Iamia sp. SCSIO 61187: one gene and its partner. The protein of the gene in region 1 binds, or shares a complex with, the protein of each later gene. Links are inferred from orthologs where the notes say so. Each region holds a gene or a part of one and is shown on either strand. Other genes may lie near its edges.

Region 1 (3,249 bases):
GACCTTCGTCGACATGGGCAGCGAGGTCACCATCCTCGAGGCCCTGCCGGCGATCATGCCCGGCGTCGACTCCGACGTGGTCAAGGTCGTGAAGCGGGCGCTGGAGAAGCGGGGCATCACCATCAAGACCGGGGTCAAGGTCACCGGCCAGACCGAGGTCGACGGCGGCGTCCGGGTCGAGCTCGAGGGCGGCGACAGCGTCGAGGCCGACACCGTCGTCGTGTCCGTCGGCCGGCGCCCACTATCGGACTCGCTGGGCCTCGACGGCACCGGCGTGGAGGTCGACGAGCGGGGCTTCGTCAAGGTCGACGAGTACTGCCGCACCGGCGTCGACGGCGTGTTCGCCGTGGGCGACCTGATCGCCACCCCCGGCCTGGCCCACGTGGCCTACGCCGAGTCGATCCTCGTCATCAAGCAGATCATGGGCGAGCCCTGCGTGCCGGTGGACTACGGCCGGGTGCCGTGGTGCATCTACAGCCACCCCGAGGTCGCCTTCGTGGGCCTCACCGAGGAGGCGGCCAAGGCCGCCGGCCACGACGTGGTCGTCTCCAAGCACCGGTGGGCCGGCAACGGCCGGGCCATGATCCTGGGCGAGACCGAGGGCCTGGTGAAGATCATCGCGGCCAAGAACGACGACGGCACCGGCGGCCAGGTCCTCGGTGTCCACATGGCCGGGCCGTGGGTCACCGAGCAGCTCGGCATGGGCTACCTCTCGGTCAACTGGGAGGCCACGATCGACGAGATCGCCCAGTTCATCCAGCCCCACCCGAGCCTGTCGGAGAACTTCGGCGAGACCGTGCTCACCCTCACCGGGCGCGGCCTGCACGGGTAGAGGTTCCCCGGCCACGACCGGCCTGCGGAGCCGATACGGTCGAGCGAGGAACCGACCCGCACGAGGAGCCCCCCGCCCATGGCCGAGATCCAGATGCCCCAGCTCGGGGAGACCGTCACCGAGGGCACCATCACGAAGTGGCTGAAGTCCGTCGGCGACGAGATCACCGAGGACGAGGCCATCGTCGAGGTCTCCACCGACAAGGTCGACTCCGAGATCCCCTCGCCGGTCAGCGGCACCATCACCGAGATCAAGGTCGAGGAGGGCGACACCGTCGACGTGGGCACCGTCCTCGCCGTCGTCGGTGACGGCGCCGCCCCCTCCGGCGGCGACGGTGGCGGGGCCGAGGCCCCCGCCGACCAGGCCGAGGCCGACGAGCCCGAGGCGGCCGAGGCCCAGGAGGCCCAGGCCGAGGAGGAGGCCGGCGACCCGACCGAGCCCGAGGCCCCCGCCCCGGCCGCCGAGGCCGGCGGCGACGCCGACGGGTCCGCCGCCACCGGTGCGTCCGGTGACGAGCAGCCCGCCGAGCCCGAGCCGGCCCCCGAGCCCGCCCCCGAGCCGGAGAAGGCCGCCGAGAGCGCACCGAGCAGCACCGAGGGCATGGTGCTGTCGCCCGTCGTCCGCCGCCTGATCGCCGAGCACGACCTCGACCCGAGCTCGATCACCGGCACCGGCGCCGGTGGGCGCATCACCCGCAACGACGTCCTCGCCGCCGTCGAGGGCCCCGACGGTGGTGCCGCCCAGGCCCCCGCCGCCCCGGCCGCCAAGGAGGCGCCCGCCCCCGCCGCCAAGGCCGCGCCGGCCGCCGTCCAGCCCGCCGCCCCGGCGGCCAAGGCGGCCCCGGCCCCGCAGCGGGTCACGCCGTCGACCCCGGGCGAGACCGACTCGTCGGTCCCGTTCAACAACATCCGCCGCCGCACCGGCGAGCACATGGTCCGGTCCAAGGCGACCTCGCCCCACGTGCTGACCGTGATGGAGGTCGACCTCGAGGGGGTCGAGAAGGTCCGCCGGGCCCACAAGGAGCGGTTCAAGGCCGAGGCCGGCATCAGCCTCACCTACCTGCCGTTCATCGCCCGGGCGCTCGTCGACGCCATCGACGAGTTTCCCCACATGAACGCCAGCGTGGGCGAGGGCGAGCTGGTGGTGCACCACCAGGTGAACCTGGGCATCGCCGTCGACCTCGACTACGAGGGCCTGATCGTGCCGGTCATCCACGGTTCCCAGGACCTGCGCCTGCCGGCCATCGCCCGCTCGATCGCCGACCTGGCGGGCAAGGCCCGCACCCGGAAGCTCTCCGCCGACGACATCAGCGGGGGCACCTTCACCATCACCAACGCCGGGGCGTCGGGCACGTTCGTGCAGATGCCGGTCATCAACCAGCCCCAGGTCGCCATCCTCTCCACCGAGGGTGTGACCCGCCGGCCGGTGGTGGTCACCGACAGCGCCGGCAACGAGGCCATCGCCATCCGCTCGATCGCCAACCTGTCGCTGACCTGGGACCACCGGGCCTTCGACGGCGCCTACGCCGCCGCCTTCCTCCGCAAGGTCGTCGACATCCTCGAGCAGCGCGACTGGGAAGCAGAGCTGTAGTGGAGCGACCGCCTCTCCACATCAGGTGGCTGGGGCGGGTCCGCTACCGCGACGCGCTCGCCCTCCAGGACGGGCTCCACGCGACCCCGGGTCACGACCACCTGCTCCTCGTCGAGCACCCCAAGGTGTTCACCCTCGGCGTGCGGGCCGACATGGCCCACGTGCTCGTCCCCCCGGCCGAGGTGGGGGCCGAGCTGGAGCGGGCCGACCGGGGGGGCGACGTCACCTACCACGGGCCCGGGCAGCTGGTCGGCTACCCGATCCTCACCGTGCCCGGCGCCCGGGGCGGCTCGAAGCCCGACACCGTCGCCTTCGTGCGCTCGGTCGAGCAGCTGGTGATCGACACCCTGGCCGAGCTGGGCCTGCCCGCCGGCCGCCTGCCCGAGTACCCGGGGGTGTGGGTGGGGCTCGACACCCTGGAGCCCCGCAAGATCGCCGCCATCGGCGTCCGCCTCACCCGGGGCCGCTCGAAGCACGGCTTCGCCCTCAACGTCGATCCCGACATGGAGATGTTCCGGGGCATCGTGCCGTGCGGCATCGCCGATCGGCCCGTGACCTCGCTGCGGGCCGAGGGCGTCGACGCCACCATGCACGAGGTGGCCGACGTGGTGGCCCGCCTGGCCGCCGAGCGGTGGGGGAGCGGCGGGGTCGACCGGGCCGACGTGGTCTGGCGGGAGCGGGCCGACGACCTCGCTCCGTTCTCCCGCGGCGAGGGCCCGGGCGAACGCGTGCCTGAGGGCCACGAAGTGGCGGCGGCCGAGGGCACCTCGGTGCGGCTGCTCGGGCGGCTCGCCGAGGCCGGTGTGGGCCAGGGCGTGGCCATCGCC
Region 2 (4,709 bases), 340 kb from region 1 along the record:
GGCCACCTTGGCCCGGACCTCGTCGTCGGTGCCCACCAGGCCGCAGTCGGTGTGCGGCATCAGGAGCACCCGGCTGCCGCCGAGGAGGTGGACGGCGAGCACCAGCGACCGCAGGGCGTTGTCGGTGATGCGGGCGCCGGCGCTGCGGATGATCTTGGCGTCGCCCGGGGCCAGCCCGAGGACCGCGAGCGGATCGATCCGGGTGTCCATGCAGGTGACGACGGTGAGGCCCCGGGCGGCGTAGCCCTCCAGGCCCTCCAGGGCGAAGCGCTCGGCGTAGGCGGTGTTGCCCGCCCAGACGTCGGCGAAGGGATCGGCGTCGGGGGTTGCGTCGGCCATGGCAAGAGGATGGCCCGACCCGTGGTCAGGGGCGAAACCGAGAACGGGGGGCGCTCGGTAGGGTTGCAGGCGATGTCTGAGGAACCAGCGCCGCCGTCCGACACCCTGGGCCCCAACGCCTGGCTGGTCGATGAGATGTACGAGAGCTACACCGAGGACCCGTCCTCGGTGAGCGAGAGCTGGCAGGAGTTCTTCTCCGGCTACACCCCCACCGGACCGGGCGGCGCCACCGCGTCGCGCCCCGCCACCAACGGCGACGCCGGCTCGTCGCCGGCGGCCGCCTCCGCCGGTGCCGGCCAGACCAGCGAGCAGGCCGACCCGGTCGCGGCCCCGGCGGCGGGCACGGCCCGGACCCGCGAGTCGAAGGCCAAGGCCGAGGCCACGGGCCCGACCTCGGGCGACGGCGGCGCCACGGCGAAGGCCAGCGCTCCCTCGGGCGCCCCGACGGCGCCGACCGAGGGGGGCAAGGCCGAGGAGGCGCCCAAGGCGACGAAGGAGGCGCCCAAGGGCAAGGACGCCACCGGGTCCGACGAGGAGCCGCCCGGCGAGCCCCTCCGCGGCGCGGCGGCGCGCATCGTCGCCAACATGGAGGCCAGCCTCGAGGTCCCCACCGCCACCAGCTTCCGCGAGGTGCCGGCCAAGCTCCTCGAGGTCAACCGCAAGGTCATCAACGGCTACCTGTCGCGCACCCGGGGCGGGAAGGTCAGCTTCACCCACATCATCGGCTACGCCGTCGTCCGCGCCATCGCCGACTCGGTCCCGGCCATGAACAACACCTACGTCGAGGGCCCCGACGGCAAGCCCCGCAAGGTCACCAACGACGAGGTGAACCTCGGGCTCGCGGTCGACATCGAGAAGAAGGACGGCTCCCGCACCCTCATGGTGCCGGTCATCCGCGACGCCGCCGGGCTCGACTTCGCCGGCTTCTGGGCGGCCTACGAGGAGCTGATCCGCAAGGTCCGCACGAACAAGCTGACCCCCGACGACTTCGCCGGCGCCACCGTCACCTTGACCAACCCGGGCACGATCGGCACGGTCCAGTCCGTGCCCCGCCTCATGCCGGGCCAGGGCGTCATCGTCGGCGTGGGCCGCCTGGACTTCCCGACCGCCTTCCAGGGCGCCGACCCCGAGGCCCTGGCCGACCTGGGCGTGTCGAAGGTGATGACGGTGACGTCGACCTACGACCACCGCATCATCCAGGGCGCCGAGTCGGGGCTGTTCCTCAAGCGCATCCACGAGCTGCTGATGGGCGACGGGGACTTCTACGACGGCGTCTTCCGCTCGATCGGGGTGCCGTACGAGGCCGTCAAGTGGCTCCAGGACACCAACCCGGTGGACAAGGAGGAGTCGACCCTCCAGAAGCAGATCCACGTCCAGACCCTGATCAACATGTACCGGGTGCGCGGCCACCTCATCGCCGACCTCGACCCGCTGGCGGCCAAGGAGCCGCAGATGCACAGCGAGCTCGACCCGGCGACCTACGGGCTGACGATCTGGGACCTCGACCGCGAGTTCCTCACCGACGGCCTCGCCGGCAAGCCCAAGATGACCCTGGGCGACATCCTCGGCGTGCTGCGCAACGCGTACTGCCGTCGCATCGGCATCGAGTACATGCACATCCAGGAGCCCGAGGAGAAGGCCTGGATCCAGGAGCAGGTCGAGGGGGCCTCGACGTTCCTTCCGCCCGAGGACCAGCGCCACATCCTGGGCCGGGTCAACGCGGCCGAGGCGTTCGAGAAGTTCCTCGGCACCAAGTACCTGGGCCAGAAGCGCTTCGGCATCGAGGGTGCCGAGTCGGCCATCCCGATCCTGGACGCCATCCTCGAGCAGGCGGCCCAGTGGGCCCTCCACGGCGCCATCATCGGCATGGCGCACCGGGGCCGGCTCAACGTGCTCACCAACATCGTGGGCAAGAGCCTCGACAAGCTCTTCACCGAGTTCGAGGGCTACATCGACCCCGAGTCCACCCAGGGGTCGGGCGACGTGAAGTACCACCTCGGCCAGCGGGGCACCTTCAAGTCGCGCCACGGCCACGAGATCACCGTCGAGCTGGCGGCCAACCCCAGCCACCTCGAGACCGTCGACCCGGTCGTCGTCGGCATGGCCCGGGCCCGCCAGGACGAGATCAACGACCCGCGGGCGTTCTCGGTCCTGCCCGTCCTCGTGCACGGCGACGCCGCCTTCGCCGGCCAGGGCGTGGTGGCCGAGACGCTCAACCTGTCGAGCATCAAGGGCTACCGCGTCGGAGGCACCATCCACCTGATCATCAACAACCAGCTGGGCTTCACCACCCCGCCGGACTCGGCCCGCTCGTCGGAGTACTGCACCGACGTGGCCAAGATGGTCCAGGCCCCGATCTTCCACGTGAACGGCGACGACCCCGAGGCGTGCGTCCGGGTGGCCCGGCTGGCCTTCGACTACCGCCAGCGGTTCCGCAAGGACGTCGTCATCGACATGGTCTGCTACCGCCGGCACGGCCACAACGAGGGCGATGACCCCAGCTACACCCAGCCGCTGATGTACAAGCGGATCGACGCCCGCCGCTCGGTCCGCAAGCTCTACACCGAGGCCCTCGTCCGCCGGGGCGACATCTCGATCGAGGAGGCCGAGGCCGCCCTGGACGACTTCTCCAAGAAGCTCGCCGGCGCCCTCGAGGAGACCCGCTCCCACGCCCCCGAGGGCGAGGTGCGGGCCAAGCCGCCGGCGCCCGCCCGGGGCGTGCTGCCCCACGTCCAGACCGGTGTGCCCTCCGAGACGATCGACCGGATCTACCGGGGCCTGTCGACCCAGCCCGAGGGCTTCACCGTCCACCCCAAGCTGGCCAAGCAGTTCGTGGCCCGCGACAAGATGTTCGAGGGCGGCGAGGTCGACTGGGCCCTGGCCGAGGCGCTGGCCTTCGGGTCGCTGCTGCTCGAGGGCACCAACATCCGCCTCGCCGGCCAGGACTCCCGGCGCGGCACCTTCTCCCAGCGCCACAGCGTCCTCGTCGACTACGAGACCGGCGCCGAGCACGCCCCGCTCGCCTACCTCGACCCCGACCAGGCGAAGATCTGGATCTACGACTCGCTGCTGTCGGAGTACGCCGCCCTGGGCTTCGAGTACGGCTACTCGGTCATCTCGGCCGAGAAGACGCTCGTGCTGTGGGAGGCCCAGTTCGGGGACTTCATCAACGGCGCCCAGATCGTCATCGACCAGTACTTCTCCGCCGCCGAGGACAAGTGGGGGCAGCGCTCGGGTCTGACCCTCCTGCTGCCCCACGGCTACGAGGGCCAGGGCCCCGAGCACAGCTCGGCCCGCATCGAGCGGTTCCTGACGCTCTGCGCCGAGGACAACATGCAGGTCTGCAACGCCTCCACGTCGGCGCAGTACTTCCACCTGCTGCGGCGGCAGATGCACCACGACATCCTCAAGCCGCTGGTGATCTTCACCCCGAAGTCGCTGCTGCGGGCCAAGTCGGCCCGCTCGTCGGTGGGCGAGCTGTTCAACGGCTCGTTCGAGGAGGTCCTCGACGACACCTCGGTCACCGAGCCGGACGCCGTCAAGCGGCTGGTGTTCTGCTCGGGGAAGGTCAGCCACGACGCCATCGCCCGGCGGGACGAGCTGGGTGCCCCGGCGGCGGTGATCCGGGTCGAGCAGCTGTACCCGTTCCCGCGGGCCCGCATCCGGGACCTGCTCCAGCGGTACGGCTCGATCGACGAGGTCGTGTGGCTGCAGGAGGAGCCCGACAACATGGGGCCCCGCTCCTTCGTGGGCGAGCGGCTGTGGCCCCTCGTGCCCGAGGGCATCAAGTACCGCGAGGTCTCCCGGGTGGGGTCGGGTTCCCCGGCCGGCGGCAGCCACGCCATCCACGTCCAGGAGCAGGACGAGATCCTGACCCGGGCCTTCGACGGCCTGTAGCGACGTGCCCGTCCCCGGCGGCGAGGGCGCGCGCCGCGAGCGCACCGGACCGGTCGAGGTGCGGCCGCCGCGCGGGCCCGCCGAGGTCATGGGGTTCGTCGCCGCCGGGAGCGCGGCGATGGCGGTGGCCGGGATCGCCACCGGGGCCGTCCTGCTCGGTGTCGTCGCCCTGGCGAGCGTCGCCTGGCTGGCCTCGCTCACCTACGTCTCGCTGACCGGTTGGGCCCGCGCCGACGCCGAGGGCGTCACCGTGCGGTGGGTGCGGAGCACGGTCGCCGTGCGCTGGGCCGAGACGGCGTCGATCGAGGTCGACCGGGGCGGGCCGCACGGCGCGCTGCGTGGCGTCGACGTCGTGCGCCACGACGGCGCCGCCGCCCGCTGGGCCCCCTGGTACCCGTTCCTCTGGTACGCCCACCGCTCCGTCGCCGCCAGCATCGACGAGCTCACGGCGCTGGCGGGCGAGCACGGTGTGC

Evidence for each region.
Region 2: HC251_RS07730 (region 1) and HC251_RS09275 share a complex: the UniProt entries of both Escherichia coli proteins name them as parts of the 2-oxoglutarate dehydrogenase (OGDH) complex. The link is inferred for Iamia sp. SCSIO 61187 from one-to-one orthologs.

What each region holds. Positions count from the first base shown.
Region 1 is NZ_CP050948.1:1,585,378-1,588,626, forward strand. Bases 221-3,166 are described here. They hold HC251_RS07730 (dihydrolipoamide acetyltransferase family protein), read left to right. Parts: upstream 221-910; coding sequence 911-2,422; downstream 2,423-3,166. Other genes in these bases: lpdA (dihydrolipoyl dehydrogenase), read left to right, coding at 221-832. Outside these bases: more of lpdA, read left to right, coding at 1-220; lipA (lipoyl synthase), read left to right, coding at 3,199-3,249. UniProt on the Escherichia coli protein: E2 component of the 2-oxoglutarate dehydrogenase (OGDH) complex which catalyzes the second step in the conversion of 2-oxoglutarate to succinyl-CoA and CO(2).
Region 2 is NZ_CP050948.1:1,921,883-1,926,591, forward strand. Bases 31-4,436 are described here. They hold HC251_RS09275 (multifunctional oxoglutarate decarboxylase/oxoglutarate dehydrogenase thiamine pyrophosphate-binding subunit/dihydrolipoyllysine-residue succinyltransferase subunit), read left to right. Parts: upstream 31-411; coding sequence 412-4,236; downstream 4,237-4,436. Other genes in these bases: HC251_RS09270 (carbonic anhydrase), read right to left, coding at 31-339; HC251_RS09280 (hypothetical protein), read left to right, coding at 4,241-4,436. In the rest of the region: more of HC251_RS09270, read right to left, coding at 1-30; more of HC251_RS09280, read left to right, coding at 4,437-4,709. UniProt on the Escherichia coli protein: E1 component of the 2-oxoglutarate dehydrogenase (OGDH) complex which catalyzes the decarboxylation of 2-oxoglutarate, the first step in the conversion of 2-oxoglutarate to succinyl-CoA and CO(2).